DNA from 2 places in the Cellulosimicrobium sp. SL-1 genome. Region 2 is predicted to be linked to the other one. Evidence: riboswitches for the same ligand, from Rfam matches in the RefSeq annotation. Region 2 holds a riboswitch; the other holds the start of a gene.
The links. Region 2 has a riboswitch for thiamine pyrophosphate ahead of GWJ10_RS14320 (TenA family protein). Riboswitches for the same ligand answer to the same signal wherever they lie in the genome.

Region 1 (3,546 bases), on a different contig from region 2:
TCGTCCCGTAGCGGATGCCGCCGAGCACGAGCACGACGCCGAACGCCGTCGCGCAGAAGAGGAAGACGATCGACGCGGCGCTCGCGATCGCGGGCGTGAGCGCCGGGAGCGTCACGGTGCGGAACGCGCGCCACGGCGTCGCGCCGAGGGCGCGCGCCGCCTGCTCGGCGCGCGGGTCGAGGTGCTCCCAGAGCCCGCCGACCGTGCGCACCACGACGGAGTAGTTGAAGAACACGAGCGCGACGACGATCGCGGCGAACGTCTCGTCGAGCCGCAGGAACCCGAGCGGGCCGCCCTGCACGAGCAGCGACCGGAACGCGACGCCGACGACGACGGTCGGGAGCACGAACGGCACCGTGACGAGCGCGCGCACGACCCGCCGACCGGGGAACCGGCACCGGTACAGCACGTACGCGCCGGGCACGCCGAGCAGCAGCGACAGCGCCGTGCCGAGCACGGCCTGCCAGAGCGTGAGGCCGACGATCCGCCACGTGCGGGGCTCGGAGAAGACCTCCGCGAACCCCGAGAGGTCGAGGCCGCCGTCGTCCCCGACGAACCCGCGCGCCACGAGCGTGACGACCGGCCACGCGAAGAACACCCCGAGGAACGCGAGCGGCACCGCCGCCGCCAGACCCCACAGCACCCCGCGCCCGACGCCGCCCCGCCGGACCGCCCGACCCCTCACCACGGCTCTACCTCGGGAAACCACGGTTCTCCCCTGCGCGACCACGGCTCTACCCCGCGAGGTAGAGCCGTGGTCGCCGGGGGACCGGGGGTCAGTCGACGACCGTCGCCGTCCATGCCTTGATCCACTCGTCGCGGTGCGCCGCGACGTCGGCGGGCGCGACCTCGAAGGGCTCGTCGGCGAGCGGCGCGAACTCGGCCCAGCCGTCGGGCAGCGCGACGGAGTCGTCGGCCGGGTACATGTACATCTGGTCGGCGACGTCGGCCTGGAACGTCTCGCTCACGAGGAAGTCGAGGAGCTGCTGTGCGCCCTCGGGGTTCTTCGCGTTCGCGAGCACGCCCGCGTACTCGACCTGGCGGAAGCACGTGTCGAGCAGCGCGCCCGTGGTCGACGCGGAGCCGTCCTCGGTGAGCGTGAACGCGGGCGACGTCGAGTACGACAGCACGAGCGGGCGCGGCCCCGCGCCCTCCGAGCCGGAGAAGTCCACGTAGTACGCGTCGGACCAGCCGTCGACGACCTTCACGCCGTTGGCGCGCAGGTCCGCCCAGTAGTCCTCCCAGCCGTCCTCGCCGAACGCCCCGACGGTCGCGAGGAGGAACGCGAGGCCCGGCGACGACGTCGCGGGGTTGGTCACGACGAGGAGGTCCCGGTACTCGGGCTTCGCCAGGTCCTCCAGCGTCACGGGCTCGGGGATCCCCGCGTCGGCGAACCACGCGTGGTCCACGTTGACGCACACGTCCCCGAGGTCGACGGCGGTGAGCTCGCCGCCGTCGCCGACCGCGTACGACGCGGCGGACTCCGAGACGTCCGCGGGCGTGTACGGCTCGAGGACGCCCTCGTCGATCGCGCGCGACGCGAAGGTGTTGTCGATCCCGAACACGACGTCGCCGAGGGGCGAGTCCTTCGTGAGGATCAGCTGGTTGACCAGCGCGCCCCCGTCGCCGGGCGCGACCTGCTCGACGGTGAGCCCGCTCTCCTCCTCGAACGCGGCGAGCACGTCGTCGCTCACCGCGAAGGAGTCGTGGGTCACCAGCGTGACCGTGCCCCCGATGCCCGACGACGCGTCGTCGCCCCCGGCGCCGTCACCACCCGAGCAGGCCGCGAGGGCGAGGAGCGCGAGCGTCGCGCCCACGCCGGTCGCGAGGGCCCGGCCGCGGCGGGCGACGGTGGTCGTGTGCTGCATGTGTCCTCCCTGGACGTTCAGGAGGGGTCCACCGGCCCGACGAGCCGTGCGCCGGGTGAGCGCGACGGACCGCGCGAGCAGGTGATCGAGATTCCCGACTTCCTCCACCGGTGCTAACCGGATCAGGTTCGAGGGTCTGCGGTGGTCCGCACTCTCAGCTCCTCCAGGAGCTCCCCTGTCGTTCACCGCGAGCCTACACCGGCCCCTCACCCGGAGACTCCCCTGAGAGAACCCTGAGCACCGGCGACCGCGGACCAGGGGCGGTTCGGGGCCCGCCCCCGATGCCGCGGGCACGCGCGCCGCGGGAGGGTCGGTACGGCCGCCGGGAGCCCCGGCGGCCACCACAGGACGGCGCCGCCCGGCGAGCCACGACGCTCCCGCGCAGCGGCACGACGAGAGGACGGACGAGGACGTGACGACGACAGGTGCGGCACAGCGGAGCACCCCGCGCGAGGGCCCGCCCACTGAGGGCGCTGAGGGCGCTCAGGGCGCTGCGCGACCCGCGATCGCGACCGCGCGCGGGCTGGTGAAGACGTACGGGCGCGGCGAGGCCGCGGTGCGTGCGCTCGACGGCGTGGACGTCGACCTCGAGCGGGGGCGCCTGACCGCGATCATGGGCCCGTCCGGCTCGGGCAAGTCGACGCTCCTGCACTGCCTCGCGGGGCTCGACTCCCCCACGGCGGGGACCGTCGTCGTCGACGGAGAGACCGTCTCCGCCATGAGCGAGCGCCGGCTGACGCGCCTGCGGCGGACGCGCCTGGGGTTCGTCTTCCAGTCGTTCAACCTCGTGCCGACGCTCACGGCGGAGGAGAACATCGTGCTGCCGCTCGCGATCGCGCGGCGGCCCGTCGACCGGGAGTGGTTCGACCGCGTGGTCGACGCCGTGGGCCTGCGCCCCCGGCTGGGGCATCGGCCCGCCGAGCTGTCGGGCGGGCAGCAGCAGCGGGTCGCGTGCGCGCGGGCGCTCGTGTCGCGTCCCGCGATCGTGCTCGCGGACGAGCCGACGGGGAACCTCGACTCCCGCGCCGCCGCGGAGGTCCTCGGCTTCCTGCGCGCGTCCGTGGACGACCTCGGCCAGTCCGTCGCGATGGTCACGCACGACCCGACCGCCGCGTCGTACGCCCACCGGGTGCTCTTCCTCGCGGACGGCCGCCTCGTGACCGAGCTCCACGACCCCACGCCGCAGGCGGTCCTCGACACGCTGGGCTCCCTCACGCCCGCCGCGCCGTCACCGGCGCACGCCACCCCGGCACCGACGACGGCGGCCGCCTGATGATGGGCCGGATCGCGCTGCGCGGCGTGCGCGCGCACGGCGCGCAGCTCGTCCTCTCGGTCCTCGCCGTGACGATCGGCGTCGCGTTCGTGACCGGCACGTTCGCGCTGCGCGCGATGCTCGCGACCACGTTCGACGGCATCGTCGCCTCGTCGGTCCAGGCGGACGCGTACGTGCGCGGCGCGTCCCCCGCCGGGGACGCGCTCACGTCGGCGTCCGCCCAGGTCGGCGGCGCGCGCAGCCTCGTCCCGGCGGACCTGGCGCACGACCTCGGCGCGCGCGACGACGTCGCGCTCGCGCTCCCCGAGGTGAGCGGTCCCGCGGTGCTCGTGGGCGCGGACGGGACCGCGGTCCTCGGCAGCCAGGCGCCAAGCATCGGCGTCGCCTACGACCCCCGCGACCCCG
Region 2 (3,546 bases):
CCCGGCCGTCGTGCCCGACGACGAGGGGCGAGCCGCGCGTGCGGCTCGCCCCTCGTCGCGTCCGGGTCCGAGCGGGCGGCCGTCGTGGCGACGGGCCCGGGGAGCCCCGCGCGCGCGGTAGATTCGGCCCGCGCCCCCATGGCCCAACTGGCAGAGGCGGCCGGCTTAAACCCGGCGTGTTCCGGGTTCGAGTCCCGGTGGGGGCACCATGCCGACGGGCGGTCGGCTCCGAGGCGCCAGGGCTCCCCGGGCTAGGACAGCCCCGTCGGCCCCTCCGGCTCGGCCGGGGGAGCGGCCTCCTGGCCGAGGATCACGACGGTGCCGTCCGGGTCCTGCACGCGCGCGACGCGCTCGCCCCACGGCTGGTCCGCGGGCGGCTCCAGGACGGGCACGCCCGCGGCCGCGAGGTGCTCGACGGCGCGGTCGCAGTCGTCGACGTACACCCACAGCACGACGCGAGTGTCCGCCGGAGGCGGGTCGCCCTGCCCGAGGCCGAGCGGCGACCCGCCCACGCGCACGCTCACGTAGACGGGTGGGCCGTCGTCGGGGAACGCGTACTCGACCGTCCCGCGCAGCAGGTCGCGGTAGAAGCCGAGGGACCGGTCGAGGTCGGCCACGGTGAGGACGGGGAAGAGGCTGCGGAACACGGTCGCTCCTCGGTGCGCTCGGCGGGTCCTCCCATCGTGCGCCTCGTGCCCCGGGCGCGCGCCCCGTGCCCGGGGCGCCGCGCCTCAGCGCGCGAGCAGCTCCTCGGTCGTGGTGCCGGGGACGGACAGCGTCACGCGCGTGCCCCACGGGTCGTGCACGACGACGGAGCGGCCGTCGTCCGCGTGCTCCAGCCCGCGGGCGCGGAGGCGCGCGACGAGCGCGTCGAGGTCCTCGCGGCCCGGCACCGTGACGGCGACGTCGCCGAGCCCGAGGCTCGCGGCGCGGGGCCCGGCACCCGCGCTGTTCCACACGTTCATCGCGACGTGGTGGTGGTACCCGCCGGCGGACGCGAAGAGCGCCCCGCTGTACCCGGTGAGCGTCGCCTCGAAGCCGACGGCGTCGACGTAGAAGGCGTGGGCGGTCGCGACGTCGCCCACCTGGAGGTGCACGTGGCCGACGCGGCCCGCGAGCGAGGGGCCGGCGTCGAACGTCTCCTGGTCGAGGTGCGTGCGCAGGTAGGCGTTCGGGTCGAGGAACGTCGTCGTCATGAGGATCTGGCCGTGCTCGCGCACCCAGGTCTCGCGGGGGCGGTCGGTGTAGAGCTCGACGCCGTTGCCCTCGGGGTCGGTGAAGTAGAACGCCTCGCTGACGAGGTGGTCGCTCGACCCGACGAACGTGCCGCGGCGGTCCTGCGCGGCGCGGTAGACGGTCGCGGCGAGGCTCGGGCCGTCGTCGAACAGGAAGGCCGTGTGGAACAGGCCGGCCTGGCGCGGGTCGACGGGCGGGAGCCCGGGCGTGTGCACGAGGCGCAGCATGGGTGTGCGGCCGCGGCCCAGCACACGGTGCACCTCCGCGCCGCGCGACCGCTCCTCGAGCGGGGCGAGGGCGAACGCGCCTGTGTAGTACGAGGTCATGAGCTCGAGGTCGCCCACGCGCAGCGTGACGGCGTCCATGCTCGTGGACGGGGACAGGAGGCGGTCGGTCGGCGCGCCCGGCGTGCTCGTGGTCATGTCTACTCCAACTTGTTGTCGCTACAACTATATTCCCACACCGTGGCGAGGGCTCCCGCACCGGCGCCGTCCTTGCTAGGGTCGGCGCGAACCACGCGGGGCGTCCCGCCCGGGCCACGGCCCGGGCCGAGGGACTGAGACGAGCGGTACGGCCGCCCGGACCCGTCGAACCTGATCTCGCTAGCACGAGCGGAGGAACGTGGGCATGACGACGCCTGCTGCCATCACCCTGAACCCTGTCCTCGCGCACGACCCGACCGCGCTCGTCCGGCAGGAGGAGACCGGCTTCACCGCCGACCTCGCCCGCCGGTACGCGGACCTCTTCGAGACGTTCTACGACCACCCCTTCCTGGCCGGGCTGCGCGACGGCTCCGTCGAGCCCGCCGCGGTCCGCCACTACGTGGGCCAGGACCACCAGTACCTCACGGCCTACCTGCGCTGCTACGGCCTCGGCATGGCCCTCGCGCCCGACCGGTCGTGGGCGGCCTACTTCCACGACAAGGCCGGCTTCCTCCTCGACGACGAGTCGCACGCGCACCACGCGATGTGCGACTTCCTCGGCGTGACGTACGAGGAGGCGCAGACGCACCGCCTCGCGCCGAGCGCGCAGGCCTACGTGGACCACATGACGGCGGCCGGCCGCGACTCGCTCGGCGTGCTGCTCGCCGCGCTGCTCCCGTGCCCGTGGACCTACATCTGGTCCGCGCGGCGCTTCTGGCTCGGCGAGCGCGAGACGACGCCCGGCGCCCTCGGCGACGACCACCCGCTCGCGGGCTGGTGGCAGTTCTACGCGGCCGAGCGCACCGAGGACGTCCTCACGGACCTGCGCGCACGCCTCGACGCGCTCGCCGCGGACGCGGGCGAGGCGGAGCGCGCGCGCATGGAGCGCGCGTTCGAGCTGAGCTGCCGCCACGAGATCCGCTTCTGGCAGATGGCCTGGTCGCTCGAGCGCTGGTGACCCGTCCGGCCGGGCGCGCGGCCGGCTCGCGTCGTGCGCCCGGCCTTACGCCAGCAGCAGATACCCACCCGGGTGCCTCGGCACCCGGGTGGGCCGCGGGTAGCGTGAACGCATGGACGCGACGAGCGCGGTGCCGGGCACGCTGCCGGACGTGGTGCCGGACGGGGCGACGCCGAGCCCCCGCTCCCGGGCGGGCGGGCGGGCGGAGCCCCTCCTGCGCCACGTCATCGGGGGGATCCTGCGGCGGGCGCGGCTCGCGCAGGGGCGCACGCTCGTCGACGTCGCGGCCGCCGCGCGCGTCTCCACCGCCTACCTGTCCGAGGTGGAGCGCGGGCGCAAGGAGGCGTCGTCCGAGGTCCTCGCCGCCGTGTGCGGCGCCCTCGGCCTGCGCCTCGTCGATCTCGTCGCCCGCACGGGCGAGGAGCTGCGGCCGCTCGCGCCCGTCCGCGTGCTGTCCTCCGCGCGAGAGCGCGGTGCCCTCTCCGCGCCACGGCACGTCGCCCCGGCGGGCGAGCCCGTGCGGGACCTCCCCGTCGCCGAGACGCTCCGACGTCCGACCGCGCGCGCCGGCGACGTCCTGCTCCTCGCGGCCTGAGCGACGGTCCCCGTCGCACCGCGTGTCGTGCGGGGGCCGGGCGCGGTGCGCGCCGCTACCGTCGGTCCATGACGGAGCCGCAGACCGCGCACGGCACGGCAGCCCAGGACGTCCCGGCCCTCCAGGACCTCGTCGACGACGCCGCGTTCCTCTCCCACGAGCACCAGCTCCACCTGACGGACCTCCACGGCGACGACGCCTGGGCCGCCGACCTGACCACCGGGGTCTTCACCTTCACCGCGCCCGACGGCGGGACCGCGACGTGCCGCCTTCAGTTCCTCGGCACGGCCGCGCCCGGGCCGGGCACGTGGATGTGGGCGTGGCAGAACGTCAAC

Region 1: it holds a riboswitch for thiamine pyrophosphate, as region 2 does, so the genes downstream of both, GWJ10_RS17550 (thiamine ABC transporter substrate-binding protein) here and GWJ10_RS14320 (TenA family protein) in region 2, are expected to answer to the same signal.

Annotation. Positions count from the first base shown of each region.
Region 1 is NZ_JAACJC010000012.1:32,263-35,808, forward strand. It holds gene GWJ10_RS17545 (iron ABC transporter permease) at 1-688, opposite strand, end outside; gene GWJ10_RS17550 (thiamine ABC transporter substrate-binding protein) at 777-1,868, opposite strand; TPP riboswitch at 1,951-2,055, opposite strand; gene GWJ10_RS17555 (ABC transporter ATP-binding protein) at 2,374-3,141, shown strand; gene GWJ10_RS17560 (ABC transporter permease) at 3,141-3,546, shown strand, end outside.
Region 2 is NZ_JAACJC010000008.1:247,325-250,870, forward strand. It holds tRNA gene GWJ10_RS14305 (tRNA-Leu) at 133-209, shown strand; gene GWJ10_RS14310 (VOC family protein) at 252-647, opposite strand; gene GWJ10_RS14315 (VOC family protein) at 732-1,658, opposite strand; TPP riboswitch at 1,745-1,873, shown strand; gene GWJ10_RS14320 (TenA family protein) at 1,864-2,616, shown strand; gene GWJ10_RS20025 (helix-turn-helix transcriptional regulator) at 2,729-3,211, shown strand; gene GWJ10_RS14330 (DUF6882 domain-containing protein) at 3,280-3,546, shown strand, end outside.